DNA from 2 places in the Streptomyces sp. 3214.6 genome. Region 2 is predicted to be linked to the other one. Evidence: riboswitches for the same ligand, from Rfam matches in the RefSeq annotation. Region 2 holds a riboswitch; the other holds the start of a gene.

Region 1 (15,163 bases), 5.2 Mb from region 2:
TCGGGGGCACGCTGAACGTGATGCGGACCGCCCAGGAACTGGCCGACTTCTCGGTGCCGAGGCTCGCCGACTTCGTGACCGTCGATCTGCTGGAAGCGGTGCTGCACGGCGACGAACCCGGTTCGGGGCCGGCCGACAGCGCGGTACGGCGGGCCGGTCAGCAGTCGATCCACGAGGGCTGCCCGGAGTCGGTGATCGCCACCGGAGACACGATCGACGCACCCAAGTCCTCGCCGTACTTCGAGAGCATGGTCAATGGCACCGCGGTGCTGGAACCGTTCCTGGACCCGGCCACCGCCCCGTGGATCGCGAAGGACCCGGCGCGGGCCAGGAGCATCGCGGAGTTCGGCATGCACTCGGTGATGTGGGTGCCGCTGTCCGCGCGCGGCACCGTGCTGGGGGTGGCGACCTTCGTCCGTATGGAGCATCCACAGCCGTTCGAGGAGGACGACCTGCTGCTCGCCGAGGAGCTGGTCAGCCGGGCCGCGGTGTGGGTGGAGAACGCCCGCCGCTACACCCGTGAGCACGCTGCGGCGCTGGCCCTGCAGCGCAGTCTGCTCCCGCAGGGGCTGAACGGCGGGGCCGCCATGGAGGTGGCCTCGCGCTATCTGCCGGCCGATGTACGGGAAGGGGTGGGCGGCGACTGGTTCGATGTCATCCAGCTCTCCGGCGCCCGGGTCGCCCTGGTCGTCGGTGATGTCGTCGGGCACGGCCTCAACGCCGCGGCGACCATGGGCAGGCTGCGTACCGCCGTCCAGACGCTCGCTGACATGGACCTGCCGCCCGATGAGCTGCTGGCCCACCTGGACGACCTGGTGATCCGTCTGACGGAGGAGAAGGGCGGCGACGACGAGCCCATCGCCACCGCCGTACTGGGCGCCACCTGCCTCTACGCCGTCTACGATCCGGTCACCCAGCTGTGCACCATGGCGCGGGCCGGACATCCGCCGCCCGCCGTGGTCACCCCCGGCGGCAAGGTCACCTTTCCGGCCCTTCCGGCGGGCCCTCCGCTGGGCCTCGGCTCGTTGCCCTTCGAGTCCGCCGAGATCTCTCTCCCCGAGGGAAGCCTGATCGGCCTCTACACCGATGGCCTCATCGAGACGAGTGGCCAGGACATCGACGTCGGGCTGTCCCGCCTCAGCGATGTGCTCGCGCACTCCGGCCTGACGCCGGAGGAGCTCTGCTCGGCGGTCGTGGACAATCTGCTGACCGGTCCGCAGACCGACGACGTCGCGCTGCTTCTGGCCCGGCCGCATGCGCTGGGCGCCGACCGGGTCGCCTCGTGGGACCTGCCGACGGATCCGGCGATCGTCGCGGGCGCCAGGGAGCTCGCCGTCCGCCAGCTCCTCGGATGGGGGCTGGACGACCTGGTGATGACCACGGAACTGGTGGTCAGCGAGCTGGTCACCAACGCCATCCGGCACGGCACCGGACCCATCAGGCTGCGCATGATCCGGCATGACAGGTTGATCTGCGAGGTGTCCGACGCCAGCAACACCTCGCCTCGCATGGGCCATGCGCGGACCACCGACGAGGGCGGCCGGGGGTTGTTCCTGGTCGCCCAGCTGACCCGCCGATGGGGCACGCGCTACACCCCCGCCGGAAAGATCATCTGGGCGGAGCAGGACCTCCCGGGGCCGGTGGGCCACCGGGGCGGGCGCTGACGCCCCGGGTGCCGAGAGCCCGGGGACCTTCCGCCGCGTGAGCGGGGGACGGCCCCGACAGCGCTGAAAGACACGAACGCGCCGGTCAGGGCCTGTTGCCTCAGCACTCGATGATGTTCACCGCCAGCCCGCCGCGGGCCGTCTCCTTGTACTTGACGCTCATGTCCGCGCCCGTGTCCTTCATGGTCTTGATGACCTTGTCCAGGGACACCTTGTGCGAGCCGTCGCCGCGCATGGCCATGCGGGCCGCCGTGACCGCCTTCACCGCGGCCATGCCGTTGCGCTCGATGCACGGGATCTGGACGAGGCCGCCGACGGGGTCGCAGGTCAGGCCGAGGTTGTGCTCCATGCCGATCTCGGCCGCGTTCTCGACCTGTTCGGGGGAACCGCCCAGCACCTCCGCCAGAGCACCCGCCGCCATGGAGCAGGCCGAGCCGACCTCACCCTGGCAGCCGACCTCGGCGCCGGAGATGGAGGCGTTCTCCTTGAAGAGCATGCCGATCGCCCCGGCGGCGAGCAGGAAGCGGACGACGCCGTCCTCGTCGGCGCCCGGCACGAAGTTGACGTAGTAGTGCAGGACCGCCGGGATGATGCCGGCCGCTCCGTTCGTGGGCGCCGTGACCACCCGTCCGCCGGCCGCGTTCTCCTCGTTCACCGCCATCGCGTACAGCGTGATCCACTCCATGGCGTGGGCCAACGGATCGCCCTCGGCGCGGAGTTGACGCGCCGTCATCGCGGCTCGGCGGCGCACGCGCAGGCCGCCCGGCAGGATGCCCTCGCGGGACATGCCCCGGGAGACGCAGCCCTGCATCACGCGCCAGATCTCCAGCAGCCCGGTCCGGATCTCGTCCTCGGTGCGCCAGGCGCGCTCGTTCTCCAGCATGAGCGACGAGATCGACAGGCCGGTCTCCTTCGCCAGGCGCAGCAGTTCGTCGCCGGTACGGAAGGGATACTTCAGGACCGTGTCGTCGAGTTTGATGCGGTCCTGCCCGACCGCTTCCTCGTCTACGACGAACCCGCCGCCGACCGAGTAGTACGTCTTGGTGAGCAGTTCCGCGCCCGAGGCGTCGTACGCCCACAGCGTCATGCCGTTCGCGTGGTACGGCAGGGCCTTGCGGCGGTGCAGGACCAGGTCGTCGTCGAAGGAGAAGGGGATCTCGTGCGAGCCCAGCAGCCGCAGCCGGCCGGACTCCTTGATCTGCTCCACCCTGTCGTCCGCCCCCTCCACGTCCACCGTGCGCGGCGAGGAGCCCTCCAGGCCGAGCAGGACCGCCTTCGGGGTGCCGTGACCGTGACCGGTCGCGCCGAGCGAGCCGTACAGCTCGCCGCGGACCGACGCGACGGCGTCCAGCAGGCCCTCGTTGCGCAGTCGCCGCGCGAACATGCGGGCCGCGCGCATCGGGCCGACCGTGTGGGAGCTGGACGGGCCGATGCCGATCGAGAACAGGTCGAAGACCGAGATGGCCACGGGGACTCCTCAAGGCAAGGGGTGGTGCAGAAAGGTTTTCGCCGGGTGCCCCGCCCACCCGTCTACGAGTGTGCGGGGCTGCCGGGCAAACAGGAACTACTTGTTCAGAACGGGGTACAGCGGGTGCTTCTCGGCCAGGGCGACGACCCGGGCCTTGAGCGCCTGCGCGTCGTAGGACGGCTTGAGCGCCTGCGCGATGACGTCCGCGACCTCCGCGAAGTCCTCGGCGGTGAAGCCGCGGGTGGCGAGGGCCGGGGTGCCGATCCGCAGCCCCGACGTCACCATCGGAGGCCGCGGGTCGTTCGGGACCGCGTTGCGGTTGACGGTGATGCCGACCTCGTGGAGACGGTCCTCGGCCTGCTGCCCGTCCAGCTCGGACTCGCGCAGGTCGACCAGGATCAGGTGCACATCGGTGCCGCCGGACAGGACGTTCACGCCGGCCTCGCGGGCGTCCGGTGCCGTCAGCCGCTCGGCGAGGATCCGCGCGCCCTCGACCGTACGGCGCTGGCGCTCCTTGAACTCCTCCGAGGCCGCCACCTTGAAGGAGACCGCCTTCGCCGCGATCACATGCTCCAGGGGGCCGCCCTGGAAGCCCGGGAACACGGACGAGTTCAGCTTCTTCGCGAACGCCTGCCTCGCCAGGATGATCCCGCCGCGCGGGCCGCCCAGCGTCTTGTGCGTGGTGGACGTGACGACGTCCGCGAACTCCACCGGGTTGGGGTGCAGCCCGGCCGCGACCAGGCCCGCGAAGTGCGCCATGTCGACCCACAGATACGCCTCGACCTCGTCGGCGATGCGACGGAACTCCGCGAAGTCCAGCTGCCGCGGATACGCCGACCACCCGGCGATGATCACCTTCGGCCGGTGCTCCTTGGCGAGACGCTCGACCTCGGCCATGTCGACCAGACCGGCGTCGTCCACGTGGTAGGCGACCACGTTGAACTGCTTGCCGGAGAAGTTGAGCCGCATCCCGTGGGTGAGGTGGCCGCCGTGGGCGAGGTCCAGGCCGAGGATGGTGTCGCCGGGCTGGGCGAGGGCGAACAGGGCGGCCTGGTTGGCGGAGGCGCCCGAGTGCGGCTGGACGTTGGCGTACTCGGCGCCGAACAGGTCCTTGATCCGGTCGATGGCGATCTGCTCGGCGACGTCGACGTGCTCGCAGCCGCCGTAGTAGCGCCGGCCCGGATAGCCCTCGGCGTACTTGTTGGTCAGGACCGAGCCCTGCGCCTCCATGACCGCGAGCGGAGCGAAGTTCTCCGAGGCGATCATCTCGAGGGTGGACTGCTGGCGGCCCAGTTCGGCGTCGACGGCGGCGGCGATCTCCGGGTCGAGCTCGTGCAGGGGCGTGTTCAGGACGGACATGCGTCTACGACTCCTCAGCCGGTGGTGAAGGCGGTGTACTCGTCGGCCGACAGCAGCTCCTGCTGCTCGCCCGCGACGCGTACCTTGAACAGCCACCCGCCCTCGAAGGGGGCGGAGTTCACCAGCGACGGGTCGTCGGCGACATCCTGGTTGACCTCGACGACCTCGCCGTCGACCGGCGAGTAAAGCTCGCTGACCGACTTGGTCGACTCCAGCTCACCGCAGGACTCGCCCGCGGTCACCGTGGCACCGACCTCCGGGAGCTGGACGAACACCACGTCGCCGAGCGCGTTGGCCGCGTGCTCCGTGATGCCGACCGTCGAGACGCCGTCCTCGGCGCCCGACAGCCACTCGTGCTCCTTGCTGTAGCGCAGCTGCTGGGGGTTGCTCATGGCCTGAATTCTCCTGTACGCGGGTGGGTGCTGATGAAGGGGGGACTGCTGGAACCGTGCGTGAGCAGCGGGAATGTGTGCGGTGTCACGCGCCCGGCCAGGCTCTTGGTCTCTACTTGTGGCGCTTGTAGAAGGGCAGCGCCACGACCTCGTACGGCTCGTGGGCGCCCCGGATGTCCACGCCGACGCCCGGGGTCCCCGGCGCCGCGTGGGCCGCGTCGACGTACGCCATCGCGATCGGCCTGCCGAGAGTGGGGGAGGGGGCGCCGGAGGTGACCTCGCCGATCACGGCGCCGCCCGCGACGACCGCGTACCCGGCGCGCGGGACGCGACGGCCCGCGGCGACCAGGCCGACGAGGACGCGCGGGGGCTGTTCCTGCGCCCGCGAGGCCGCCGCGGCGAGCGCCTCGCGCCCCACGAAGTCGCCGTCCTTGCCGAACTTGACCACCCGGCCCAGCCCGGCGTCGAACGGGGTGAGGGAGGTGCTCAGCTCGTGCCCGTACAGCGGCATGCCCGCCTCCAGACGCAGCGTGTCCCGGCAGGACAGGCCGCACGGGACCAGTCCGACGCCCTCGCCGGCCTTGGTCAGCGCCTGCCACAGCTCGACGGCGTGCTCCGGCTTCACGAACAGCTCGAAGCCGTCCTCGCCGGTGTAGCCGGTGCGCGCGATGAGCGCGGGGACGCCGGCGACGGTGCCGGGCAGACCGGCGTAGTACTTCAGGCCGTCGAGGTCGGCGTCCGTGAGGGAGGCCAGGATGCCGGGGGACTCCGGTCCCTGGACGGCGATCAGGGCGTAGGCGTCCCGGTCGTCACGGACCTCGGCGTCGAAGCCGGCGGAACGCTCCACGAGCGCGTCCAGCACGACCTGCGCGTTGGAGGCGTTGGCGACGACCATGAACTCCGCGTCGGCGAGCCGGTACACGATCAGGTCGTCGAGGATGCCGCCGTCCGCGCCGCAGATCATGGTGTAGCGGGCGCGGCCCACCCCCACGGCGGTGAGGTCGCCGACGAGCGCGAAGTTCAGCAGGGCGCCCGCCTGCGGACCGGTGACGGTGATCTCGCCCATGTGGGAGAGGTCGAACAGCCCGGCCTTCGTGCGGACGGCGTTGTGCTCGTCGCGCTCGGAGCCGTAGCGCAGGGGCATGTCCCAGCCGGCGAAGTCGGTCATGGTCGCGCCGAGCGAACGATGCAGCGCATCGAGCGCGGTGTGACGGAGTTCTTCGGTACTGCTCATCGGACGGTCGTCTCCCAAGGCATGACGGGCGAGGTGGTTCCTCCCCACTCCTCCCCATCTGTCATCGGAACCTGAGAGGTTCGCCATGACGGCCCGTTACGACGGGTCGGACATGGCTTGCACCTTGGGTGGGGCCGACCTCGTCGAGACAAGGGGCGGCCCGCTTTTCAGATGTGCCTCGCCCGCGCGGTAACGGGGACCTGAGAGATTCAAGGGAGGGACTTGCTCCTTCGGCGCCCCAGCGAAACTGCTGCTGAGGACTCTCCCGCGCGGATTCGAACGGCCGGTATGCAGTTGGCGCGGCCATCATTGCACGGCCCGCCCCGATCGCGGCAGGCCGCATCTGTAACCGGCCTGTGTCGGTACGCGCACGAAATCGCGAGGCGCCGCGCATTACCTTCTCTTTACGCTTGGCGGGGATGAGGACTACCTGACCCCAGGGGAGGACGATCACGGTGAACGAGGCGACCACGGCGAGGACCACGGCATTCGCGACCATCTCGGGGATCGCGCTGCCCGCGCAGCCCGGCGCCCAGGCCCGGGAGGCGTGCGGCCCGCAGCCCGAGCCAGTCGTCCGTGACCTGCGCGAGCGGGCCGGCCGCAGCCCGCACGGGCTGCTCTTCGGCCCCCGTGACCTGGTCGTGGTCACCGGGCTGCCCGGCAGCGGCAAGTCCACGCTCATGAAGCGGGCCGTGAGCGGCGTCCGCATCGACTCCCAGGACACCCGCGACCGCTGGGACGCCCGCGCGCCCCGCCTCCTGCCCTACGCCCTCTACCGCCCCCTCGTCCGCCTCGCCCACTACGCCGGACTGCGCCGGGCGCTGCGCGGCGGCAAGGGCGTCGTCGTGCACGACTGCGGCACGCAGGCCTGGGTGCGTGACTGGCTGGCCCGCGAGGCCCGCCGCCGCGGCGGCACCCTCCACCTGCTGCTGCTCGACGTCGGCGCGGACACGGCCCTGGAGGGCCAGCGCGAGCGCGGCCGGGGCGTCTCGCGGTACGCGTTCCTGCGCCACCGGCACGCCGCCGCCCGGCTGCTGCGCTCGGTGGAGAAGGGCCGGCTGCCCGAGGGCTGCGGCTCGGCGGTCCTGCTCGACCGCGACGCGGCCGACACGCTGCGCCGGATCGGATTCACAGGCTCTGAGGGCTCGGGCGGAACGCCCGGTACCCGCTAGCCTTTCAGCCACAGCAGAGTGAGCGGTTCTTAGCAGGCGGTAGGCAGATGGACTTCCCCCCGGCGGACTTCCCGACGGACTTCTCCGCGGACTTCCCGGCGCAGGCGCACCCCCATTCGCACGGCGGATGGCCCGGCAACGAGCTGGAGGAGGTGCTCTCCGTCTCCCTCGGCGTGCCGGGAGCCGGCGGCCGCATCGTGGAGGTGCTCGGCCGCAGCTTCGTCTGGGTGCCGCTGCCCAGCGGCGGCGGCCCGCACAGCGGCCCCCTCGACCTGCCCACCCTGGAGCTGGACGGCCAGGTGTACGTGCCGGTCTTCAGCTCCGAGGAGCAGTTCCGCCAGGTCGTCGGCTCGCACATGTCGTTCACGATCGCGCCCGCCGTGGAGTTCGCCCGCGGGCTGCCCCCGCAGGTCGGCATCATGGTGAACCCCGAGGGCGTGGTCGGCGTCCCGCTGCCGCCACCGGCCGTCGCCGAGCTGTGCCGGGCGGGCCGCACCCCGCTGGACGGCCCCGCGAGCGGCGGCCGCGTCCGCCTCTACGAGCCCGACTGGCAGGACGACCCGGTGGACTTCCTGGCCGCGGCCTCGGCGGAGTTCGAGTCCATAGGCGTGGTCCGCACGGCCCGCCGCTGCCTGGCCGCGATCGAGACGGCGGACCCGGTGATGTTCGTCGGCGTCGAACTCTCCCAGTGGGAGGGCGACCTGCGTGCACTCCCCCTGGAGGCCCTCGGCAGGGCCCTGGGCCGCACCTCGTCCCCCTGGCCGGTCAACCTGGTCCTCCTGGACGTCGCCCAGGACCCGGTGGGCGAATGGCTGAGGACCCGGGTAAGGCCCTTCTACACAAGGACCCACTGACAACTCCGTCGCAAGGGTTCACTGACAACTCCCTCAGGGGCAGCCGACTTGGGGGCGCGGGGAACTGCGCGATCAACCGCACACAACCCGCACCCGCCAACGCATCACAGGCCCCGAGCTCTTGGGCGCATAAGCTGGACCCCAACGCGGGGCAACTTCTCGAAGGGGCGATAAAAAGTGAGCGCTGGCACTGCCGCGACCGGCTCGGTCGAGCACATGCTGCGCCAGGTCACGCCCGGGCGCTACGACGCCTACGAGGCGCTCCTGCGCGCGCTCGCGACCCCCTCCTCCGGCCAGGTCTGGATGCTCCTGTGGCACGGCCAGGCCGGCTCCCCGGACGCCCAGTACGGAAACATGGAGGTCGAGGGCTACGGCTACGCGCCGTGCGTGACCTCCGCCCAGGAGCTCAGCGCGAGCGGCTGGAACAGGTCGTACGAGGTGGTCGACGGACTGGACGTGGCCCGCACCCTCTACCCCGACCACTACGGTCTCTGGCTGAATCCGCACGCTCCCGGCGGCGGCGTCGGCATCCCCTGGCTGGACCTGCGCAGGATCGCGACCGGCCTGGAGCGCCAGCCCGCAGGCCCGCTGCGGCTGTCCGAGCCCGGCATCGAGGTCCCGCAGTTCTATGCCCTGCTCGCGCAGAACGCCCACCGTACCCCGGTGGTCCGCGCGTTGCGCCGGGCCTGGGTACAGCCGGCGCTGGGCGCGCCCTACCTGGCCATCGGGCTCGACGTGTACGAGTCCTCGCCGCCGGCCGTGGACGCCGTACGGGCGATGATGCAGCAGTCCATCGGCGCGGTGCCGGACGGGCTGCCGGTGTCGACGGTGGCCATGACCGACGAGTACGACCCTGTCGTGATGTGGATGCGCGCCAACGCCCGGCCGTTCTACGACCGTGAGGCCCACGCTTCCGCCCCGGCCCAGGCGCCCGCGGGCGGTTACGGCTATCCGCCCACCGGACGCTACTGACCGCTGCCCGCCGATCTCCCCGTCGCCCCTCCTGTCGCCTTCACCCTTCCTTCCACTCCTGTTACGGGGTGGTTACCGGACGTCTTCGCGCGTAGATAGCGGCGATTAGTACCGGTTATGTCCGATCTGCCCCGACTAGTCCCCGTCCGGGGGGCGTTACCCGCCGTCCGGATAACGGAACCCCTCTACCCGGATCACGTTTACGCATCCATTCACGGCCAAGTCTGGCAACAGATCGCCAAAGCGTTGAAGACTCCCGCTCCAGGGGGCTTATCCCCTGCGTATTACGGACTGATCACGCCGCCACCGCGGCAAAGTGCGGGCCGGCTACCGCCGGTTGAGAGGGGTCCCTGCCAGATGACGGCACCATTGCACGAGCCGACCGCGGAAGCGGCCCCGAGCGCGGCCGAGGAAGCGGCGGTCGCCACCAGCGGCGCCAAGGCCGTTCAGGGCCGTTCCCTGGGCCGGATCGCCTGGGAGCGCCTCAAGCGGGACAAGCTGGCCCTCACGGGCGGCATCGTGGTGCTTTTCCTCGTCGTGATCGCGCTGCTCGCGCCGGTCATCACCGGGCTCCTGGACCAGGACCCGAACGAGTACCACGAGAACCTCATCGACCCGCTCTTCGGCACGCCCACGGGCTCCCTGGGCGGTGTCAGCGGCGACCACCTGCTCGGCGTCGAGCCGGTCAACGGCCGCGACATCTTCGCCCGCATCCTCTACGGTGCCCGGATCTCGCTGCTGGTCGGCTTCCTGTCCGCCGTGGTCGCCGTGATCCTCGGAACGGTGCTGGGCATCCTCGCCGGCTTCTTCGGCGGCTGGATCGACTCCCTGATCAGCCGGGTGATGGACGGTCTGCTGGCCTTCCCGCAGCTGCTGTTCATCATCGCGCTGGTCTCCGTCATGCCGAACCACATGCTGGGCCTCACCGGTTCCAGCGTGCGCGTCTTCGTGATGATCCTGGTCATCGGGTTCTTCGGCTGGCCCTACATCGGACGCGTGGTGCGCGGCCAGACGCTCTCGCTGCGTGAGCGCGAGTACGTCGAGGCCGCCCGGTCGCTGGGCGCGGGGCGGGTGTACATCCTGTTCAAGGAGCTGCTGCCCAACCTGGTCGCCCCGATCGTCGTGTACACGACGATGATGATCCCCACCAACATCCTCACCGAGGCGGCCCTCAGCTTCCTGGGCGTCGGCGTCAAGCCGCCGACCGCCTCGTGGGGACAGATGCTCTCGAGCGCGATCGACTACTACGAGTCCGACCCCATGTACATGGTGGTCCCCGGTGTGGCGATCTTCATCACCGTCCTGGCCTTCAACCTCTTCGGCGACGGCGTCCGGGACGCGCTGGACCCGAAGGCATCCCGCTGAACCGCTGACGCTCCGACGCACAGCACCTCAACCGTCCCGTGGCCTTCACACGGGGTCTCTCATCAATCCGGAGGATCCGAGATCGTGACTACCCAACGCACCTCAGGGCGGCGGAAGCAGGCATTTGCCGCTGCCGCCGCGGTCGCCGCGCTGCTGACCACGGCGGCGTGCGGCGGTGGCGGAGACGACGACAAGGGCTCGAGCACCGGCGCCGCCGGCTTCGACGCCGCGAACAACAAGGTCGCTCAGGCTTCGCTGGCCAAGAAGGGCGGCACGCTGAAGTTCGGCAGTGCCCAGGACGCCGACTCGTGGGACACCACGCGCGGTTACTACGGCATGATGTGGAACTTCGCCCGCTACTACAGCCGCCAGCTCGTCACGAACAAGGCGGAGCCGGGCAAGGCCGGCGCGGAGCTCACCCCGGACCTCGCCACGGGTCTCGCCAAGGTCTCCGCCGACGGCAAGACCTACACGTACACGCTGCGCGACGGCGTCACGTGGGAGGACGGCAAGCCGATCACGTCCAAGGACGTGAAGTACGGCATCGAGCGTGTGTGGGCGCAGGACGTGCTGTCCGGCGGTCCGACGTACCTGAAGGACGTGCTGGACCCCAAGGGCGAGTACAAGGGCCCCTACAAGGACACGTCCGCGGACAAGCTGGGTCTGAAGGCCATCGAGACGCCGGACGACAAGACCATCGTCTTCAAGCTGCCGCAGGCCAACTCGGACTTCCAGGAGATGCTGGCGCTGATCTCGGCCTCCCCGGTCCGCCAGGACCAGGACACCAAGGCCAAGTACCAGCTGCACCCGTTCTCCTCCGGCCCGTACAAGTTCCAGTCGTACAGCCCCGGCAAGGAGCTGACCCTGGTCCGCAACACGTCCTGGAAGCAGGCCTCGGACCCGGTCCGCAAGGCCTACCCGGACAAGATCAGCATCCAGTTCTTCTCGGACGCCAACCAGCTCGACCAGCGTCTGCTCAGCGGTGACCTGGACCTCGACCTGACCCAGACCGGCATGTCCCCGCAGGGCCGCACCACCGCCCTGAAGGAGCACAAGGCCAACCTGGACAACCCGGTCTCCGGCTACATCCGCTACGCGGTCTTCCCGCAGAGCGTCGCGCCGTTCAACAACATCGAGTGCCGCAAGGCCGTCATCTACGGCGCCGACCACGTGTCGCTGCAGACCGCCCGTGGCGGCCCGGTCGCCGGTGGCGACATCGGCACCAACATGCTGCCGCCGTCCGTCCCGGGCTCCGAGGGCCAGAAGTACGACCCGTACGAGATCGCCGGTGCCAACAAGAGCGGCAACGAGGCCAAGGCCAAGGAGGCCCTGAAGGCCTGCGGTCAGCCGAACGGCTTCAAGACCACCATCGCGGTCCGCAACAACAAGCCGGTCGAGGTGGCCACCGCCCAGTCCCTGCAGGCGTCGCTGAAGAAGATCGGCATCAACGCCGAGATCGACCAGTTCGACGGCTCGCAGACCACCGGCATCATCGGCAGCCCCTCGAACGTGAAGAAGAAGGGCTACGGCATCATCATCATGGGCTGGGGTCCGGACTTCCCGTCCGTCCAGGGCTTCGGTCTGCCGCTGTGGGACAGCAAGTACATCCAGCAGAGCGGTAACAACAACTACGCGCTGATCAACGACAAGGCGATCGACGGTCTGTTCGACACCTACGTCACCACCCTGGACAACGCGGGCAAGGCCAAGGTCGCCACGGAGATCAACCACAAGGTGATGGAGGGCGCGTACTACCTGCCCTTCGTCTTCGAGAAGTTCATCAACTGGCGCGGGGACAACCTGGCCAACGTCTACACGACCGATGGCTACAGCGGTCAGTACGACTTCGTGAACCTCGGTCTGAAGAACCCGCAGAAGTAAACCCGGCACACCCGCCGAACGGCACGAAAGGCAGGTGAAGGCCGGCGCGGCGTGATCGCGGGCCATCGGACGACCTCCGGTGGCCCGCGGTCCGCGGCGGGCCGAGAGCTGTGCTCGCTTACCTCATCAGGCGGTTGTTCGCCGCCGCAGTGATGCTCGTGGCCATCATCATGGTGGTCTTCGGCATCTTCTTCCTCGTCCCCAAGTGGGCGGGCGTGGACATCGCATTGAGCTTCGTGGGCAAGCAGGCCGACCCTGCCGCCGTCGAGGGCGTGCGCCAGAAGCTGGGTCTGGGTGACCCGATCTACTCCCAGGTCTGGGAGTTCTTCAAGGGCATCTTCGCCGGCCGCACCTACTCGGGCGGCGGAGACACCATCCACTGCGCCGCGCCCTGCTTCGGCTACTCCTTCCGCAGCGAGCAGGCCGTCTGGCCGGTGCTCACCGACCGCTTCCCGGTGACCCTGGGGCTCGCGCTCGGCGCCGCCGTGCTGTGGCTGATCTTCGGTGTCGCCGCGGGCGTGCTCTCCGCGCTCAAGCGGGGCACCCTGTGGGACCGCGGCGCGATGGTCGTCGCCCTGGCGGGTGTGTCGCTGCCCATCTACTTCACCGGCATGCTGAGCCTGGCGATCTTCGCCTTCGGGCTCCACTGGATCGACGCGCAGTACGTGCCGTTGGCGGACAGCTTCTCCGGCTGGCTCGGCGGCATGATCCTGCCGTGGATCACCCTCGCCTTCCTGTACGCGGCGATGTACGCCCGGATCACCCGCGCCACCATGCTGGAGATCCTCGGCGAGGACTACATCCGCACCGCCCGGGCGAAGGGCCTCAAGGAGCAGACCGTCATCGGCAAGCACGCCATGCGCTCGACGATGACGCCCATCCTCACCATGCTCGGCATGGACCTCGGCGCCCTCATCGGCGGCGCGATCCTGACCGAGTCCACGTTCAACCTGCCCGGTCTCGGCCGGGCCGTGCTGGACGCCATCCGCAACCAGGACCTGCCCATCATCGTGGGTGTGACCCTGATCACTTCCCTCGCGGTGCTCGTCGCCAACCTCGTGGTGGACATCCTGTACGCCGTGATCGACCCCCGAGTGAGGCTCACGTGACCGAACTCAGCAAGAGCGGAGCGGCCGTGGGCGAGCCCACCCCCGCTTCGCCCGCGCCGACGTCCTTCCTCGAAGTGCGCGACCTCAAGGTGCACTTCCCGACCGACGACGGCCTGGTCAAGTCCGTCGACGGGCTCAGCTTCCAGCTGGAGAAGGGCAAGACCCTCGGCATCGTGGGCGAGTCCGGCTCCGGCAAGTCGGTGACGTCGCTCGGCATCATGGGCCTGCACACCGCCGGTCAGTACGGCAAGCGCAAGGCCCAGATCTCCGGCGAGATCTGGCTGGACGGCACCGAGCTGCTGTCCGCCGACCCGGACTACGTGCGCAAGCTGCGCGGCCGCGAGATGGCGATGATCTTCCAGGATCCGCTGTCGGCGCTGCACCCGTACTACACGATCGGTCAGCAGATCGTGGAGGCGTACCGGATCCACCACAACGTCGACAAGAAGACCGCCAAGCGCCGTGCGGTCGAGATGCTCGACCGGGTGGGCATCCCGCAGCCGGACAAGCGGGTGGACAGCTACCCGCACGAGTTCTCCGGCGGTATGCGCCAGCGCGCCATGATCGCGATGTCGCTGGTCAACAACCCCGAACTGCTGATCGCGGACGAGCCGACGACCGCCCTGGACGTGACCGTCCAGGCGCAGATCCTCGACCTCATCCGCGACCTGCAGAAGGAGTTCGGCTCCGCGGTCATCGTCATCACCCACGACCTGGGCGTCGTCGCCGAACTCGCCGACGACATCCTGGTGATGTACGGCGGCCGCTGTGTCGAGCGGGGCCCGGCCGAGAAGGTGTTCTACGAGCCCCGGCACCCCTACACCTGGGGTCTGCTCGGCTCGATGCCGCGCCTGGACCGTGAGCAGCAGGAGCGCCTGATCCCGGTCAAGGGCTCCCCGCCCTCGCTGATCAACATCCCGTCCGGCTGCGCCTTCAACCCGCGCTGCCCGTACGCGGACCTCCCGAAGGACAACGTCACCCGCACGGTCCGTCCGGAGCTGGCCGAGGTCGGCAGCCGGCACTGGGCCGCCTGCCACCTGGGCAAGGAGCAGCGGGAGCGTATCTGGACCGAAGAGATTGCGCCGAAGCTGTGAGTGACGACGAGAAAGCGGTGACCATTCCCGCACAGGCCGACGGCTCCACGGAGCAGGGCGCGACCCTCACCGAGGACGCCGCCCCCGGCGAGGTGCTGCTGAAGGTCAGTGGGCTGCAGAAGCACTTCCCGATCAAGAAGGGCCTGCTCCAGCGGCAGGTCGGGGCGGTGCACGCGGTCGACGGCATCGACTTCGAGGTCCGCTCCGGCGAGACGCTCGGCGTCGTGGGCGAGTCCGGCTGCGGCAAGTCGACGATGGGCCGGCTGATCACCCGGCTGCTCGAACCGACCGGCGGCAAGGTCGAGTTCCAGGGCAAGGACATCACCCACCTCGGCGTGAACGGCATGCGTCCGCTGCGCCGCGACGTGCAGATGATCTTCCAGGACCCGTACTCGTCGCTGAACCCGCGCCACACCATCGGCACGATCGTCGGCGCTCCCTTCAAGCTGCAGGGCGTGACGCCCGAGGGCGGCGTCAAGAAGGAAGTGCAGCGGCTGCTGTCGGTCGTGGGTCTCAACCCCGAGCACTACAACCGCTACCCGCACGAGTTCTCCGGCGGTCAGCGTCAGCGCATCGGCATCGCCCGCGCGCTCGCGCTG
Region 2 (15,163 bases):
GCACCTCGACATGGATGCCTTCTTCGCGCAGGCGGAGCAGGCGTCCAAGCCGAGTCTGCGCGGGAAAGCCGTGGTCGTGGGCGGTCTGGGGCCCCGCGGAGTGGTCGCGACCGCCTCGTACGAGGCGCGGGTCTTCGGGGTGCACTCGGCGATGCCCATGGCCCAGGCGCGCAGGCTGGCTCCCAACGCCGCCTATCTCGCTCCGCGCTTCGCGTTCTACCGGTCGATCAGCGACCAGGTCATGGAGCTGCTCGGGGCGCTGTCGCCGCTGGTGGAGCCGTTGAGTCTGGACGAGGCCTTCGTGGACCTGGAGGCCGGGGAAGCGGCCTGGGACAGCGAGTCGGCGCGACTGGCGGGCATCAGGCTGCGCGCGGACATCCGGGCGGTCACCGGGCTCACGGGTTCGGTGGGTCTGGCCTCCTGCAAGATGCTCGCGAAGATCGCCTCGGAGCAGGCGAAACCCGACGGTCTCGTGCTGATCGAGCCGGGCACCGAGCGGGCGCTGCTCGGGCCCATGTCGGTGCGGACCCTGCCGGGGGTCGGCCCGGCGACCGGCGACCATCTCAGGCGGGCCGGGATCACCACGGTCGACGAGATCGCCGAGGCCGGTGAGGACGAGTTGGTTCGGCTTCTGGGCAAGGCCCATGGGCATGCCCTGTACGCCATGGCGCTGGCGCATGACGACCGGCCCGTGGTGGCCGAGCGGGAGACCAAGTCGGTGTCGGTCGAGGACACGTACGACGTGGACATCCACGATCGGGTCCGGGTCGAGCTGGAGGTGCAGCGGCTGGCGGACCGGTGTGTGCGGCGGCTGCGGGGGGCGGGTCTGTCGGGGCGGACCATCGTGCTGAAGGTGCGGCGGTACGACTTCTCCACGCTCACCCGGTCCGAGACCCTGCGCGGTCCCACGGACGAGCCGGCGGTGATCCGGGAGGCGGCGGCCCGGTTGCTGGAGTCCGTGGACACGACGGGCGGGGTGCGGCTGCTCGGTGTGGGCGTCAGCGGGCTGGCGGACTTCACGCAGGAGGACCTGTTCGCACAGGCGGCGGAGGAGCGGGCGGAAGGGCCCGAGGAGGAACTCGCGGACGAGCCCGTCGGCGAGGAGCCGGTGCCGGTCGAGCACCAGTGGCGGCCGGGACACGACGTGCGGCATGCCGAACTCGGCCACGGGTGGGTGCAGGGCAGTGGGCTGGGCCGGGTCACGGTGCGCTTCGAGACGCCCGAGTCGGAGCCGGGCCGGGTGCGGACGTTCCGGACCGACGACCCGGAGCTGGAGCCGGCGGATCCGCTGCCACTGGTGCGGCGAATACCTGACGAGGACGGCCGGACCGGGAACTCTCGGCGAGACGAATCAGTTACACAGAGTGAAGCGGCTCGCGGTGTGGGGTGAGTCGGAGGGGTGGCGGTGTCCTGAGAGGTGGCGCCGGTAGAGGAGGGTGAAAGCCGGATGAAATTGCACGGAGGTCGGGTCGTGGACGCGGGTGGGGTGTCGCCGGAGCGTGAGGCGGAGATGCGGCAGGTGGTGGATCGGGTCGCCCGCTGGTCCGTAAACCGGAGCGACGTGGTCGGGCTGCTCCTCGTCGGGTCATGTGCGCGTGGTGCCGCGCGTCCCGATTCGGACGTCGATCTCGTGCTGTTGTCGACGGCCGCTGACCGGTACGGTGCCGACGACGCGTGGGCGGGTGAGCTGTCCCTGGGGGAGCTGGTCCGTGTGCGGGAATGGGGGCCCATCACCGAATGGCGGTATGTCACCGCTTCCGGTCTGGAAGTGGAGGTGGGCGTCGGTTCTCCCGGCTGGGCGCGGGCCGATCCGGTCGACGACGGCACGCGGAACGTCGTGACGGACGGCGCCCGGCCGCTGTACGACCCTACCGGGATCCTCCGGGAGCTGATACAGGCCTGTGCCTGAGGGGCTCAACTCTCGTCCGTGCCCGCGAGCCGGCCGAAGTCGTGGTCGGGGAGCGGAGGCGGGGCGGCCACGTCGAGGCCGTAGTGGTGGTAGAGCTGGAGTTCCTGTTCCGGAGAGAGATGGCGGCCCACGCCGAAGTCCGGGGCGTCCTTGATCAGAGCCCGGTCGAAGGGAATGTGCAGGGTGCCCTCGACCAGCTCGCTGGGCTCCAGAGGGACGAAGGCGTCGCGGGAGAACAGACCGGTGCGTATGGCCGCCCACTCCGGCACTCCGGTGGCGTCGTCGAGGTAGACCTCGTCGACGGTGCCGATCTTGGTGCCGTTGCGGTCGAATGCCTTGCGGCCGATCAGGTTGCGCGGATCGATGTCGGTCTGCACGGGCCCTCCACATGGTCGCAACTCATCCGTAAGCACTACAAAAGAGCACTTTGGGACGGGCGGCCACTCGAGAGGGTGGCGTTGACCTCGCTGGTAGTCTGACAACGGCTGCTGACCCCGTGCGGGAGAGTCCTCCGGACACCATCGGAGGCGCCGAAGGAGCAAATCCTCCCCGGAATCTCTCAGGCTCACGTACCGCACGGACGAGGTCACTCTGGAAAGCAGGGCGGGTGCCGACGGCGTCGACGGCGTCCGCTCTCACCGACGGTGAAAGCCGGCTGTCCTCGGGCGGCCGGTGAAGCTCTCAGGTTGAGATGACAGAGGGGGAGGCCGTCCGGGTACCCGCGCCGTGGTGACCCTCGAAGGTCGTCAGACCAGGAGGCCTCAGAAATGACCGCCGATCGCATTCCGCTCTCCGAACTCGAACAGGGAATCCCCTTCGAGCAGCGCCACATCGGGCCCGACCTCGAGGCGCGGGCCAAGATGCTCGCGCAGGTCGGCTACGGCTCGCTCGACGAGCTCACCGCCGTCGCCGTCCCGGATGTGATCAAAAACGCCGACACTCTGGACCTGCCGGGCGCGCGCACCGAGGCCGAGGTGCTGGCCGAACTGCGCTCGCTGGCCGACCGCAACCAGGTTCTCGACTCGATGATCGGGCTCGGGTACTACGGGACGTTCACGCCGCCCGTCATCCTGCGCAACGTCATGGAGAACCCGGCCTGGTACACGGCCTACACGCCGTACCAGCCGGAGATCTCGCAGGGTCGGCTCGAGGCGCTGCTGAACTTCCAGACCATGGTCGCCGAGCTGACCGGGCTGCCCACCTCCGGTGCGTCGCTGCTCGACGAGGGCACGGCCGCCGCCGAGGCCATGGCGCTGTCCCGGCGGATGGGGAAGAACAAGAAGGGCCTCTTCCTCATCGACGCGGACGTGCTGCCGCAGACCATCGCCGTGATCGAGACCCGGGCCGAGCCGACCGGCGTGGAGGTCGTCGTCGCGGACCTGAGCGACGGCATTCCGGCGGAGCTCGCCGGGCGCGAGATCAACGGCGTGCTCGTGCAGTACCCCGGAGCCTCCGGTGCGGTGCGTGACCTCAAGGCGATCGTCGACGAGGCACACGGGCTCGGCGCGCTCGTCACGGTGGCCGCGGATCTGCTCGCGCTGACGCTGCTGAAGTCGCCCGGTGAGCTGGGGGTGGACATCGCGGTCGGCACGACGCAGCGGTTCGGGGTGCCGATGGGCTTCGGCGGGCCGCACGCCGGCTACATGGCCGTCCACGAGAAGTTCGCGCGCAGCCTGCCCGGGCGGCTCGTGGGCGTGTCCGTCGACGCGGACGGGCACAAGGCCTACCGGCTCGCACTGCAGACGCGTGAGCAGCACATCCGGCGTGAGAAGGCCACGAGCAACATCTGCACGGCGCAGGTGCTGCTGGCGGTGATGGCGGGCATGTACGCCGTCTACCACGGGCCGGAGGGGCTGCGGGCGATCGCCCTGCGCACCCACCGGTACGCGGCGATCCTCGCCGCCGGGCTCGAGGCCGGCGGAGTCGAGGTCGTGCACGGGTCTTACTTCGACACACTGACCGTGCGGGTGCCGGCGAAGGCCGCCGAGGTCGTCGCCGCCGCGCGGAAGCAGGGGGTCAACCTGCACCTCGTCGACGCCGACCAGGTGTCGATCGCCTGCGACGAGACGACCGGGCGGGCGCAGGTGGCGGCGGTCTGGGCCGCCTTCGGCGTGGACGGCGACATCGAGTCGCTCGACACGGCCACCGCCGACGCCCTGCCCGCCGGGCTGCTGCGGTCCGACGCGATTCTGACCCACCCTGTCTTCCACCGGCACCGCTCCGAGACCGCGATGCTGCGCTATCTGCGCAGGCTCGCCGACCGGGACTACGCGCTGGACCGGGGCATGATCCCGCTGGGCTCCTGCACCATGAAGCTCAACGCGACCACCGAGATGGAGCCGGTCACCTGGCCCGAGTTCGGGCAGTTGCACCCCTTCGCGCCGGCCGAGCAGGCGGAGGGCTACCTCACACTCATCCGTGAGCTGGAGCAGCGGCTCGCCGAGGTCACCGGGTACGACAAGGTGTCCCTGCAGCCGAACGCCGGGTCGCAGGGGGAGCTGGCGGGGCTGCTCGCCGTCCGCGGGTACCACCGGGGCAACGGGGACGAGCAGCGGACGGTCTGCCTGATCCCGTCCTCCGCACACGGCACGAACGCGGCCAGTGCCGTCATGGCGGGCATGAAGGTCGTCGTCGTGAAGACCGCCGAGGACGGCGAGATCGACGTCGAGGACCTGCGGGCGAAGATCGAACAGCACCGGGACGAGCTGGCGGTGCTGATGATCACCTACCCGTCCACGCACGGCGTCTTCGAGGAGCACGTCGCGGACATCTGCGCGCAGGTGCACGAGGCGGGCGGGCAGGTGTACGTCGACGGCGCCAACCTCAACGCGCTCGTCGGGCTCGCCAAGCCGGGGCACTTCGGCGGGGACGTCTCGCACCTGAACCTGCACAAGACGTTCTGCATCCCGCACGGCGGTGGCGGCCCGGGGGTCGGGCCGGTCGCCGTACGGTCGCATCTGGCGCCGTATCTGCCGAACCACCCGCTGCAGCCCGCCGCCGGGCCGGAGACGGGTGTGGGGCCGATCTCGGCGGCTCCCTGGGGCTCTGCCGGGATCCTGCCGATCTCCTGGGCCTATGTGCGGCTCATGGGCGGCGAGGGGCTCAAGCGGGCCACGCAGGTCGCGGTGCTCAGCGCCAACTACATCGCCAAGCGGCTGGAGCCGCACTATCCGGTGCTCTACACCGGCCCGGGCGGGCTGGTCGCGCACGAGTGCATCATCGACCTGCGGCCGCTGACCAAGGCGACCGGGGTGAGCGTCGACGACGTCGCCAAGCGGCTCATCGACTACGGATTCCACGCGCCGACGATGTCGTTCCCGGTGGCCGGGACGCTGATGATCGAGCCGACCGAGTCCGAGGACCTCATCGAGCTGGACCGTTTCTGCGAGGCGATGATCGCCATTCGCGCGGAGATCGAGAAGGTCGGGGCCGGCGAGTGGCCGGCCGAGGACAACCCGCTTCGGGGCGCCCCGCACACCGCGGCCGCGCTCGGCGGGGAGTGGGTGCACGCGTACACGCGTGAGGAGGCCGTCTTCCCGGCCGGGGTCTCCGCCGCCGACAAGTACTGGCCGCCGGTTCGCCGGATCGACCAGGCCTTCGGCGACCGGAACCTGGTCTGCTCGTGCCCCCCGCTGGACGCGTACGAGGACTGAGCGGGCGAGGCGCTGCTCGGCTGGGGTTGCCCAGCCGAGTCGCCGTCCTTGCCGATGATCGGGGCACCTCCCGGTGACCGGGCAGGGCCGGTCCGGGGCGGCTGCGGTCGGGGGTGCGCGGGGCACGGCGGTGATCCCGACTCTTCTGCGCGCTGCGGAGTCGCTCAGGTCCCGGCCCGCGAGCCGGACGTGTTCGGCCCGCTCACGGGCCAGGGTCTCGCGGCGCTGAGCCAGGAGTCCGTCGCACCTCTAGCGACGCGCCCCCCACGGCGTTCTGTGCCGTGGGCGGTGACTCTAGTCGGTGGCCAGGGACACCTCGGTCGCCTTGATCAGCGCGATGACGTCGGAGCCCACGAAGAGACCGAGGTCGGTGGCCGCGTCCTTGGTGATCGCCGCGGTGAGTTCGCCGCCCGCCACGGTGATCTTCACCGCGGCCATGGCGCTGCCGATCACGAGACCGGTGATCGTGCCGGGGAGCCGGTTGCGGATCGAGAGGCCGTCGACCGGGCCGGTGGCCAGCGAGACCTCCGTCGACTTCACCAGCGCGCGGACGGCGGTACCGGTGGTGAGGCCGAGGTGGTTCACGGCCTCCAGTGTGATGGCCGCCGTGACGTCCTGGCCGCCGGCCAGGCGGATCGTGACGGTGGCCATGACCTCGCCGGGGTGGACGGCGGTGACGGTGCCGGGGAGCTGATTGCGGATGCTCAGGGTCATGGGCACCAACGGTAGGGCTCCGCTCGGTTTATGCCGGGTATGCGTGGATCTGCGTCGCCTTGACGCTTACCCAGACCCTCGCACCCGGGTGCGGGTCGAGCTCCGCGGCGGCGACCAGGAGGAGGCCGCCGCCCGTCGTCGTTCAGGTGCGGTCGATGTGTACGTTTGTCGACTTCACGCGGGCCGTGGCCTCCATGCCGACCTCCAGTCCCAGTTCCTCGACGGCCTCGCGGGTGAGCAGGGAGACCAGACGGTGCGGGCCGGCCTGGATCTCCACCTGGGCGGCGACGTCGCCGAGCTTGATCGCGGTGACGATGCCGGGGAAGGCGTTGCGGACCGAGGTGTACGGGGTGTCCTCGGCGGGGCCGTCGGCCCGGGCGAGTGCCACGGAGAAGGCGGCGAGGTCCTTGCCGTCGATGAGGCGCCGTCCGGCCTCGTCGCGATGGGTCGCCACCCGGCCGGCGTCGGCCCAGCGGCGTGCGGTGTCGGGGCTCACGCCGAGCAGCCGTGCCGCCTGGCCGATTGTGTAGCTCTGCATGCCGGTCACGATAGGGCCGCGAGCGGCAGGTGGTGGACGTGGGGCGGGGACCGGGTCGTGGAGGTGCCGAGCGCGACCGCGGGGGACGGTCGGTCGACCACGGCAGAGCCCGCGCGCGCCGACCGCGCTCACGGCGGCATGCGCACGGCCGACCTGACGGTTGATGCCCGGCTTGCCGCGGTCTGCGCACTCGTCCACATGAACCCCGCCCACCAGCGCACCCTGGCCGTCCTCGGCGCCGCGAGCGGTACCGGCGAACGCACGGTGGAGCGGGGTCGGGCCGAGGCGCAGGACATCGGCCGGATCGAGCGGAAGTCCCGCCTCGGCAGCCGGGCGGGGTTCGCGGACGGCCCCCTTCGGAGCGGGCTGGACAGGCGCTGCGGCCGGCTGGGGCGCGCTGCGGCTGAAGACAGCGGCCGGGGACAGAGGGGGCGTGGTGGACGCCGACGCGCTCGCTGTCGAGTGGCCCAGGTCAAGGGGCCATTGTGCCGCTTCGGCGGACGGGCCTCAGGGCGGATCGTGGTGCGGCCGCCGCGGCGGAGGCCGTTCGGCGGGAGTCAGGGGCGCCGAGTGTCCTTCAGGGCAGGCCGGAGGCCTTGAGGATCGCCTGTGCGATCGGGTCGTCGATCTCGTGACGCAGGCGCTCCAGTACCTCTGCGCCTTCCCGCAGGGTGCCGCGTTCCAGGGAACGGCGTGCTCCTGTGTCGAGTTCGTGCCAGAGCAGCGGGTCTCCGGTGAGCACCCGGGGGTCCAGCTCCAGCCGGTGTCCGTGGGCGTCGGACAGGACCAGGTGGGCGGAGGCCCCGGCGTACTGGCGTACGGCGACCAGCGCGTCGGTGCGCACCTGGCGCCGACGGACCGGGCCGCTGACGGCCAGCAGGCCGGGGCCCGCGGCGACCCTCGGGGGGAGGAGCACGGCGAGGACGCCGGCGGAGAGGGTCAGCCACAGCAGGGCACGGGGAAGGGTGAGGGTCTCCGCGTCCCAGTCGACCAGGAACGTCAGAGCGCAGAAGCCGAGCGCGCAGCCCGTCGCGAGCCGGACGTCGGCGCGCCGGCGGCGGTCGACGGTCGGGTACGCCGGTGCACCGCCGCCGCGGCCTTGCCCCTGCCCTGCTTCCGGCCCTTGCATGAGCCCGAAGGTAGGCCGCTCCGGGGGCCGGGGGGAGGGGTGCTGACGGGGTTCTGACGTTGTCCGGCCGGATTCTTACGCGTTTCTGACGATGCCGGGTCCCGGGATCAGCCGGTGTGGACGCGGGGACGGCGGGCGCGGTCCGGTTCCGCCTCGCGCAGGACCTCGCGGGTGACCGGGGCGACCTCGCCCTGGCCGAAGAGGAAGAAGCGCAGGAAGTTGGCGAAGGGGTTGCCCTCGGTCCACTCGAAGTAGATGTGCGGGAGGCAGCCGGTGGAGTCGCGGGTGTGCAGGAGCAGCGCGGCCAGGGCGTTGGAGATGGAGGACGACTCCAGGGTCAGGACGCGGTAGCGGTTGTGCAGGACCTCTCCGCGCACGGTGAGACCGGACTCGAACTCGGACGGGTCGACGACGGTCACCTCAACGAAGACGAAGTCCTCGCCGGGAATGTCGTTGTCCTCGCGGATCTGCTCGATCTTGTCGCGGTACTCGGCCTTGTCGCGCTGGTCGGGCTCGTTGGCGATGAACCGTATTTTGCGGCTGGCCATGTCCCGGATGAAACGTTCCGCCATGTCGTCGAGCGTCACGCTGGTCACGCGGAGCTCGAAGGCGCGGGCGAGGCGGGAGAGCAGGGAGACGAGGATGATGCCGGCGATGAAGCAGGCGCCGATCTTCACGCCGTCGGGGCGTTCGATGACGTTCACGACAGTGACGTAGAGCAGGACCGCCGAGACGACGGCGAAGCCGATGGTCCAGCCGCGTTGCTGGGCGCGGCGGGCGGCGATGGTCACGGCGATGGCCGCGGAGGACATCAGGACCAGGACGCCGGTGGCGTAGGCGCCGCCCTGGGCGTCGACGTCTGCGTCGAAGATCCAGGTGACCAGGAAGGCGATCAGGGTGAAGACGATGACCATGGGGCGCACGGCGCGGGCCCAGTGCGGGGCCATGCCGTACCGGGGGAGGTAGCGGGGCATCAGGTTGAGCAGTCCGGCCATGGCGGAGGCGCCGGCGAACCAGAGGATGGCGATGGTCGAGACGTCGTAGACCGTGCCGAAGGCGTTGCCCAGGTACTCGTGGGAGAGGTAGGCGAGGGCGCGGCCGTTGGCCTGGCCGCCGTCCTCGAACTCCTTCTCCGGGATCAGCACCGTGGTGATGAAGCTGGTGGCGATCAGGAAGACGCTCATGATCAGGGCAGCGGTCGTCAGCAGCTTCTTGGTGTCCCGGATGCGGCCCTCGGGGTTCTCCGGGGTGTCGTCCGGGTCGCCCTGGACGTGGGGCATGACCGCGACGCCGGTCTCGAAGCCGGACAGACCCAGCGCCAGCTTGGGGAAGACCAGCAGGGAGACGCCGATCATCGCGAAGACGTTGCCGTGCTCGGCGGTCAGGGCGTTGGACCAGTCGGTGACCACATGGCCCTCGGTGAGCACGTGCCACAGGCCCACGGCCACCACGACCGCGTTCAGGCCGAGGTAGACGACCACCAGGGCGACGGCGACCCCGATGGCCTCCAGGAAGCCCTTGAGGAACACCGCGCCGAGCAGGGCGACGAGGATGAGCGTGATCACCATCTGCTGGTCGTGCAGGGTGCCGGTGAGGTGCGGGTTCTCGACCAGGTGGGTCGAGGCGTCGGCGGCTGACAGGGTGATGGTGATCAGGAAGTCGGTGGCGGCGAAGCCCAGCAGGGTCAGGACGAACAGCTTGCCCTTCCAGAAGGACAGCAGCCGCTCCAGCATGGCGATCGAGCCCTCGCCGTGCGGGCTCTCCTCGGCAACCCGCCGGTAGACCGGCAGGGCGCCCGCCAGGGTGACGATGACGAGCACGACGGTCGCGACGGGGGAGAGCAGACCGGCCGCGAGCGCGGCGATGCCCGGCTGGTAGCCGAGGGTGGAGAAGTAGTCGACGCCGGTCAGGCACATGACCCGGTACCAGCGCTGCCCCTTGGGCTCGGGCTTGGCCTCGGCGCTCGGGGCCGGCTGCTGAGCGTGCCCCTTGCCCATGTCGGACAGGCCCTCCAGCATCCAGGCGCGCAGGCGACTGGGGGGAGGGTGCTCGGTGGTGGCCATCGGCGTGCTCCTGATGTGCGGCTCAGCGTGTGGTTTCGGCCATCACGCGGACGGCGGCATCAGCGTAAGCGGAGAGTGACGCCTGAGCCCACGGATCATGGGCCGGACGGCGTCAAGCTTCCGTTAAGACTGGTCACGGGCCGGACGCCCGGCCCCCGGTGCGGATGGGCTCGTTTCCGGCCACGGGGGCTCGCGGCGCGCCGCGCTCCGTAATGTTCGCCACCGAATCCGAATGTTTCGGCGCCTTCGGTGATCCCTTCAGGCCTTGTTTCTTGAGCGGGCCCCTGGATTGCCTGTGTTCAAGGGGTTGCCACCCGTCGGAGGGTGTCTCTAGGGTGCGGCAGCAGCGAAGCTTTCTGGATCTGGTTCGAAACTTTCGATCAACAAGGAGCGCATGATGGGTGACCCGGCACTCTCCCGCCGCGGGTTCCTGGCGGCCTCCGCCGCGGCCGGTCTGAGCATGACGGCACTGAGCGCCTGCGGCGGCGACTCGGACGGGGGGTCGTCGGGGACGACCACGATCGAGTGGTGGAACATCTCCACCACCCAGCCGGCCAAGAACGTCTGGGCCGCTCTGGCCAAGCAGTTCGAGGCGCAGAACCCCAAGGTGAAGATCAAGATCGTCCAGTTGGAGAACGACGCCTACAAGTCGAAGATGACGGCGCTGACCGCCTCGGGGAAGCTCCCCGACATCTTCCACACCTGGGGCGGCGGTGTCCTGAAGCAGCAGGTCGACGCCGGGCTGGTCGAGGACCTCACGGACCGGACGAAGGAGTGGGGAGAGGGCCTGCTGTCGGTCGCCCGCGAGCCCTACCTGCTGGACAAGACGGTGTACGGCATCCCGTTCGACATCGGCATGATCGGGTTCTGGTACAACAAGGCGCTCTTCAAGCAGGCCGGCATCAGCGCCCCGCCCACCACCTGGAGCGGTTTCCTCGACGCCGTACGCAAGCTGAAGGCCGCCAAGATCACCCCGCTCGCCCTGGCCGGCAAGGAGAAATGGCCCGGCATGTACTACTGGGCGTACCTGGCGATGCGCACCGCCGGTGTCGAGGCCCTGCAGAAGGCCGGGGTCGACAAGGACTTCACCGGAGACGGGTTCGTCCAGGCCGGTCAGCACCTGAAGGACCTCGTCGATCTGCAGCCGTTCCAGAAGGGCTTCCTCGGCGCCGCTTACTCCAGCCCCACGGGCCAGGCCGCCGCCGTCGGCAACAGCAAAGCGGCGATGGAACTCATGGGCCAATGGGCGCCCTCGGTGGAGGCCGACTCGGGCAAGGGGCTCGGCGCGAACCTCGGCTTCTTCCCGTTCCCGGCGGTTGAGGGCGGCAAGGGTGTCATCACCGAGGTGTTCGGCGGGGGCGGCGGGCACGCCCTGCGCAAGGGCGCCCCGCAGGCGGCCGTCGACTTCCTGAAGTTCTTCGCCTCGGCCGCCACGGACACCGAACTGGTCAAGAAGACCGGAGTGCTGCCCGTCGTCCCGGCCGCCGACAGCGCCATCACCGACCCCAACGTCAAGGCCGTACAGGCGCAGCTGAAGGCCGCCACCGGCTTCCAGCTCTACCTCGACCAGGCGTACGCGCCCGCCCTCGGCCAGGAGGTCAACGACAGCGTCGCCGCCCTCATCGCCGGCTCCAAGTCACCGAAGCAGGTCACCGAGTCGATCACCAAGGTCGCGAAGGAAGAGCAGTAGCAGGCGATGACCTCCACCTTCCTCCCGGACAAGCGCAGCGGCCCGGACGTCCACCTCCCGCCCCCGGCCGCGGACAGCGGCCGGGGCCGGGCGCGGCGGCGGGCCCTGCACTGGCTCACCGCCGTCGGTTTCCAGGCGCCCGCACTGGTGCTGTTCGGCACGCTCGTCCTGCTGCCGATGCTGTTCGCGCTGTACGCCTCGTTCTTCCGCTGGGGCGGCTTCGGCATGCCCGAGGACTACATCGGCGGCGACAACTTCACCCGACTCTTCAAGGACCCGGTGTTCCTGGGCGACCTGTGGCGCTGCCTGCTCCTGGTCGGACTCTCGCTCCTCCTCCAGCTGCCGTTCGCGCTCGCCCTGGCGGTCGCGCTCAACCAGAAGATCCGCGGCCGGGCCGTGTACCGGATGCTGTTCTTCGCGCCGTACATCCTCTCCGAGGCGATCACCGGCGTCCTGTTCAGCATGATCTTCGCCCCGGACGACGGCCTCGCCGACCACGTCTTCGGCGCGATCGGGCTGGACGGGGTGGGCGGGCAGTGGTTCGCCGACCCCTCCACCGTCATGGCCACCCTCTTCCTGGTCATGACGTGGAAGTTCTTCGGCTTCCACATGATGCTCTACCTGGCCGGGCTCCAGTCCATCCCGGCCGAGTTGACCGAGGCGGCCCTGATCGACGGTGCCGGCCCCTGGCAGCGCTTCCGCAACATCACCCTGCCGCTGCTCGCGCCCACCCTGCGGATCAGCGTCTTCCTGTCGGTCATCGGCGCGATCCAGCTCTTCGACCTGGTGTGGGTCGTCACCGCGGGCGGTCCCGACCACCACTCCGAGACGATGGCCGTGACCATGTTCCAGTACGGCTTCAAGCGCTACCAGGTCGGCTACGCCAGCGCGATCAGCGTGGCCATGTTCGGCATCAGCCTCGTCTTCGCCCTCGCCTACCAGCGGTTCGTGCTCCGCCGCGACCTTCAGGGCGCCACCACGACCATGCGAGGAGGCGGCTCGTGAGCGTCGTCAAGACCGGCCGGAGCGCCCGCGGGACCGGCCGGGGCGTCCGCAGGACCGGCCGGACTCTGCCGTTGCACCTGATCCTCGGGATCATCGGCGCGGTGATGGCTGTACCGCTCGTCTACGCCATGCTGTCCGGCTTCAAGTCCACCGACCAGCTCTCCCGCAACCCCATCGGGCTGCCCGACCCCTGGGTCACCTCCAACTACACCGACATCCTCGGCTCCGGTTCGTTCTGGAGGATGGTCGGCAGCAGCACGCTCATCGCGGCCGGGACGACCGTGCTGGTCGTCGCGGTGTCCGCGCTCGCCGCGTTCTCCTTCGCCCGGTTCGCCTTCCGCGGGCGGGAGATGCTGTTCACCCTGTTCACCCTGGGGCTGATGTTCCCCTTCGCGGTGGCGGCGCTGCCGCTGTTCCTGCTGCTGCGCTCCATGGACCTGCTGGACAACCCGCTCGGCGTGATCCTGCCGCAGGCCGCGTTCGGGCTGCCGATGACCATCGTCATCCTGCGCGGGTTCTTCCGGGAGATCCCGGCCGAGCTGGAGGAGGCGGCCACCCTCGACGGCTGTGGGCCGCTCGGCTTCTTCTGGCGGATCCTGCTGCCCATGGCCAGGCCCGCCCTCGGCACGGTCTCCGTGCTCGCCGTCGTCGCCAGCTGGAACAACTTCCTGCTGCCCCTGCTGGTCTTCAACGAGCCCACCTGGTGGACCATCCCGATCGGCGTCCAGCAGTTCCAGGGCCAGTACTCCGCGGACTACGCGCGCGTCTTCGCCTATCTCGTCCTCGCCATGGTTCCCGCCCTGGCCTGCTACTCCGTCGCCGAGCGCCAGCTCGTCGGCGGTCTCGCCGCCGGCGCCTCGAAGGGATGACGCGCGCCCGCGGATCCGTACGGCTCACACCCACCCCCAAGTGAGGAGTCGCCCCATGCCCAGCACCGCCGCCCGCACCCGGCTCAGACTCGCCGGAACCCTCGCCGCCGTCCTCGTCGCCGCCGGCGTCGTCACCGGACCGGCCGCCCAGGCCCACGAGAGTCCGGCGCACGGAAAGCCGCGGGCCACCCTCGCCGACCTCGCGCAGCGCCACGGCCGCTACTTCGGCAGCGCCACCGACAACCCCGAACTCACCGACACCGCCTACACGAAGATCCTCGGCAGCGAGTTCGACATGATCACCCCCGGCAACGGCATGAAGTGGTACGCCACCGAGCCGCAACAGGGCGTCTTCGACTGGACCAACGGCGACGAGATCGTCGGCCTCGCCCGGGCGCACCACCAGAAGGTCCGCGCCCACACCCTCGTCTGGCACAGCCAGCTGCCCGACTGGCTGACCGGCAAGGAGTGGACGGCCGACGAGCTGCGGGCCGTCCTGAAGAAGCACATCCAGACCGAGGTGCGCCACTACCGGGGCAAGGTCTACTCCTGGGACGTCGTCAACGAGGCGTTCAACGAGGACGGCACCTACCGCGAGACGATCTTCTACAAGACGCTCGGCCCCGGCTACATCGCCGACGCGCTGCGCTGGGCCCGCCAGGCCGACCCGAAGGCGAAGCTCTACCTCAACGACTACAACATCGAGGCCGTCGGCCCGAAGAGCGACGCCTACTACCGGCTCGCCAAGGAGCTGAAGGCGCAGCGGGTCCCGCTCGACGGCATCGGCCTGCAGGCCCATCTCGCGCTGCAGTACGGCTATCCGACGACCCTTGAGGACAACCTCCGCCGCTTCTCCCGGCTCGGCCTGGACACCGCGCTCACCGAGGTCGACGTACGGATGCTGCTGCCCGCGACCGACGAGAAACTGGCCCAACAGGCCGACTGGTACCGGGACATGACGGAGGCGTGCCTCGCGGTGCGGCGATGCGCCGGCATCACCGTCTGGGACTACACCGACAAGTATTCGTGGATTCCGGCCTTCTTCCCCGGCGAGGGGGCCGCCCTGCCGTGGGACGAGCAGTTCGCGCCGAAGCCGGCGTACTACGCGATCCGGGACGCGCTCAGCTAGCGGTGCGGGGCGGGGCGGTACTCGAACGCACCACCAGCTCCGTGCCCAGTTCCACCCGCGGCGAGTCGGGGCGCTCGCCGCGGGCCAGGCTCAGGACCGTGCGGACGGCGAGTTTGCCCATGTCGGCGAGGGGCTGACGGACGGTGGTCAACGGCGGGGCCGACCAACGGACCTCCGGGAGGTCGTCGAACCCGACCACGCTCATGTCCTCGGGGGCCCGCAGTCCGCGCCGGCGCAGCGCCTCGATGGCGCCGAGGGCCATCTGGTCGCTGGCCGCGAACACGGCGGTCGGCGGCTTCGGCAGGTCGAGGAGGGCGGTGCAGCCGGTGAACCCCGACTCGGGGCGGAAGTCGCCGGGGACGACGAGCGTTTCGTCGACGGAGAGCCCGGCCGCCTCCAGGGCCGCCCGGTAGCCGTCGAAGCGGGCCCGGGAGCACAGCAGCCGGGGCGGCCCGGCGATCAGG

The links. Region 2 has a riboswitch for glycine ahead of gcvP (aminomethyl-transferring glycine dehydrogenase). Riboswitches for the same ligand answer to the same signal wherever they lie in the genome.
Region 1: linked by a shared signal. The riboswitch ahead of gcvT (glycine cleavage system aminomethyltransferase GcvT) and the one ahead of gcvP (aminomethyl-transferring glycine dehydrogenase) in region 2 are both predicted to bind glycine.

The regions. Positions count from the first base shown of each region.
Region 1 covers NZ_LT670819.1:3,002,804-3,017,966, reverse strand. The annotation lists gene B5557_RS13415 (SpoIIE family protein phosphatase) at 1-1,664, shown strand, start outside; gene B5557_RS13410 (L-serine ammonia-lyase) at 1,765-3,132, opposite strand; gene glyA (serine hydroxymethyltransferase) at 3,229-4,491, opposite strand; gene gcvH (glycine cleavage system protein GcvH) at 4,506-4,883, opposite strand; gene gcvT (glycine cleavage system aminomethyltransferase GcvT) at 4,996-6,117, opposite strand; glycine riboswitch at 6,166-6,294, opposite strand; glycine riboswitch at 6,295-6,395, opposite strand; gene B5557_RS13390 (AAA family ATPase) at 6,573-7,289, shown strand; gene B5557_RS13385 (enhanced serine sensitivity protein SseB) at 7,337-8,143, shown strand; gene B5557_RS13380 (enhanced serine sensitivity protein SseB C-terminal domain-containing protein) at 8,360-9,115, shown strand; gene B5557_RS13375 (ABC transporter permease) at 9,473-10,480, shown strand; gene B5557_RS13370 (ABC transporter substrate-binding protein) at 10,565-12,361, shown strand; gene B5557_RS13365 (ABC transporter permease) at 12,472-13,470, shown strand; gene B5557_RS13360 (ABC transporter ATP-binding protein) at 13,467-14,564, shown strand; gene B5557_RS13355 (ABC transporter ATP-binding protein) at 14,582-15,163, shown strand, end outside.
Region 2 covers NZ_LT670819.1:8,244,810-8,259,972, forward strand. The annotation lists gene B5557_RS37260 (DNA polymerase IV) at 1-1,390, shown strand, start outside; gene B5557_RS37265 (nucleotidyltransferase domain-containing protein) at 1,511-1,909, shown strand; gene B5557_RS37270 (PRC-barrel domain-containing protein) at 1,915-2,286, opposite strand; glycine riboswitch at 2,399-2,494, shown strand; gene gcvP (aminomethyl-transferring glycine dehydrogenase) at 2,677-5,562, shown strand; gene B5557_RS37280 (TOBE domain-containing protein) at 5,857-6,276, opposite strand; gene B5557_RS37285 (TOBE domain-containing protein) at 6,419-6,814, opposite strand; gene B5557_RS37295 (hypothetical protein) at 7,392-7,943, opposite strand; gene B5557_RS37300 (APC family permease) at 8,051-10,006, opposite strand; gene B5557_RS37305 (extracellular solute-binding protein) at 10,404-11,696, shown strand; gene B5557_RS37310 (carbohydrate ABC transporter permease) at 11,703-12,701, shown strand; gene B5557_RS37315 (carbohydrate ABC transporter permease) at 12,806-13,570, shown strand; gene B5557_RS37320 (endo-1,4-beta-xylanase) at 13,626-14,699, shown strand; gene B5557_RS37325 (LacI family DNA-binding transcriptional regulator) at 14,692-15,163, opposite strand, start outside.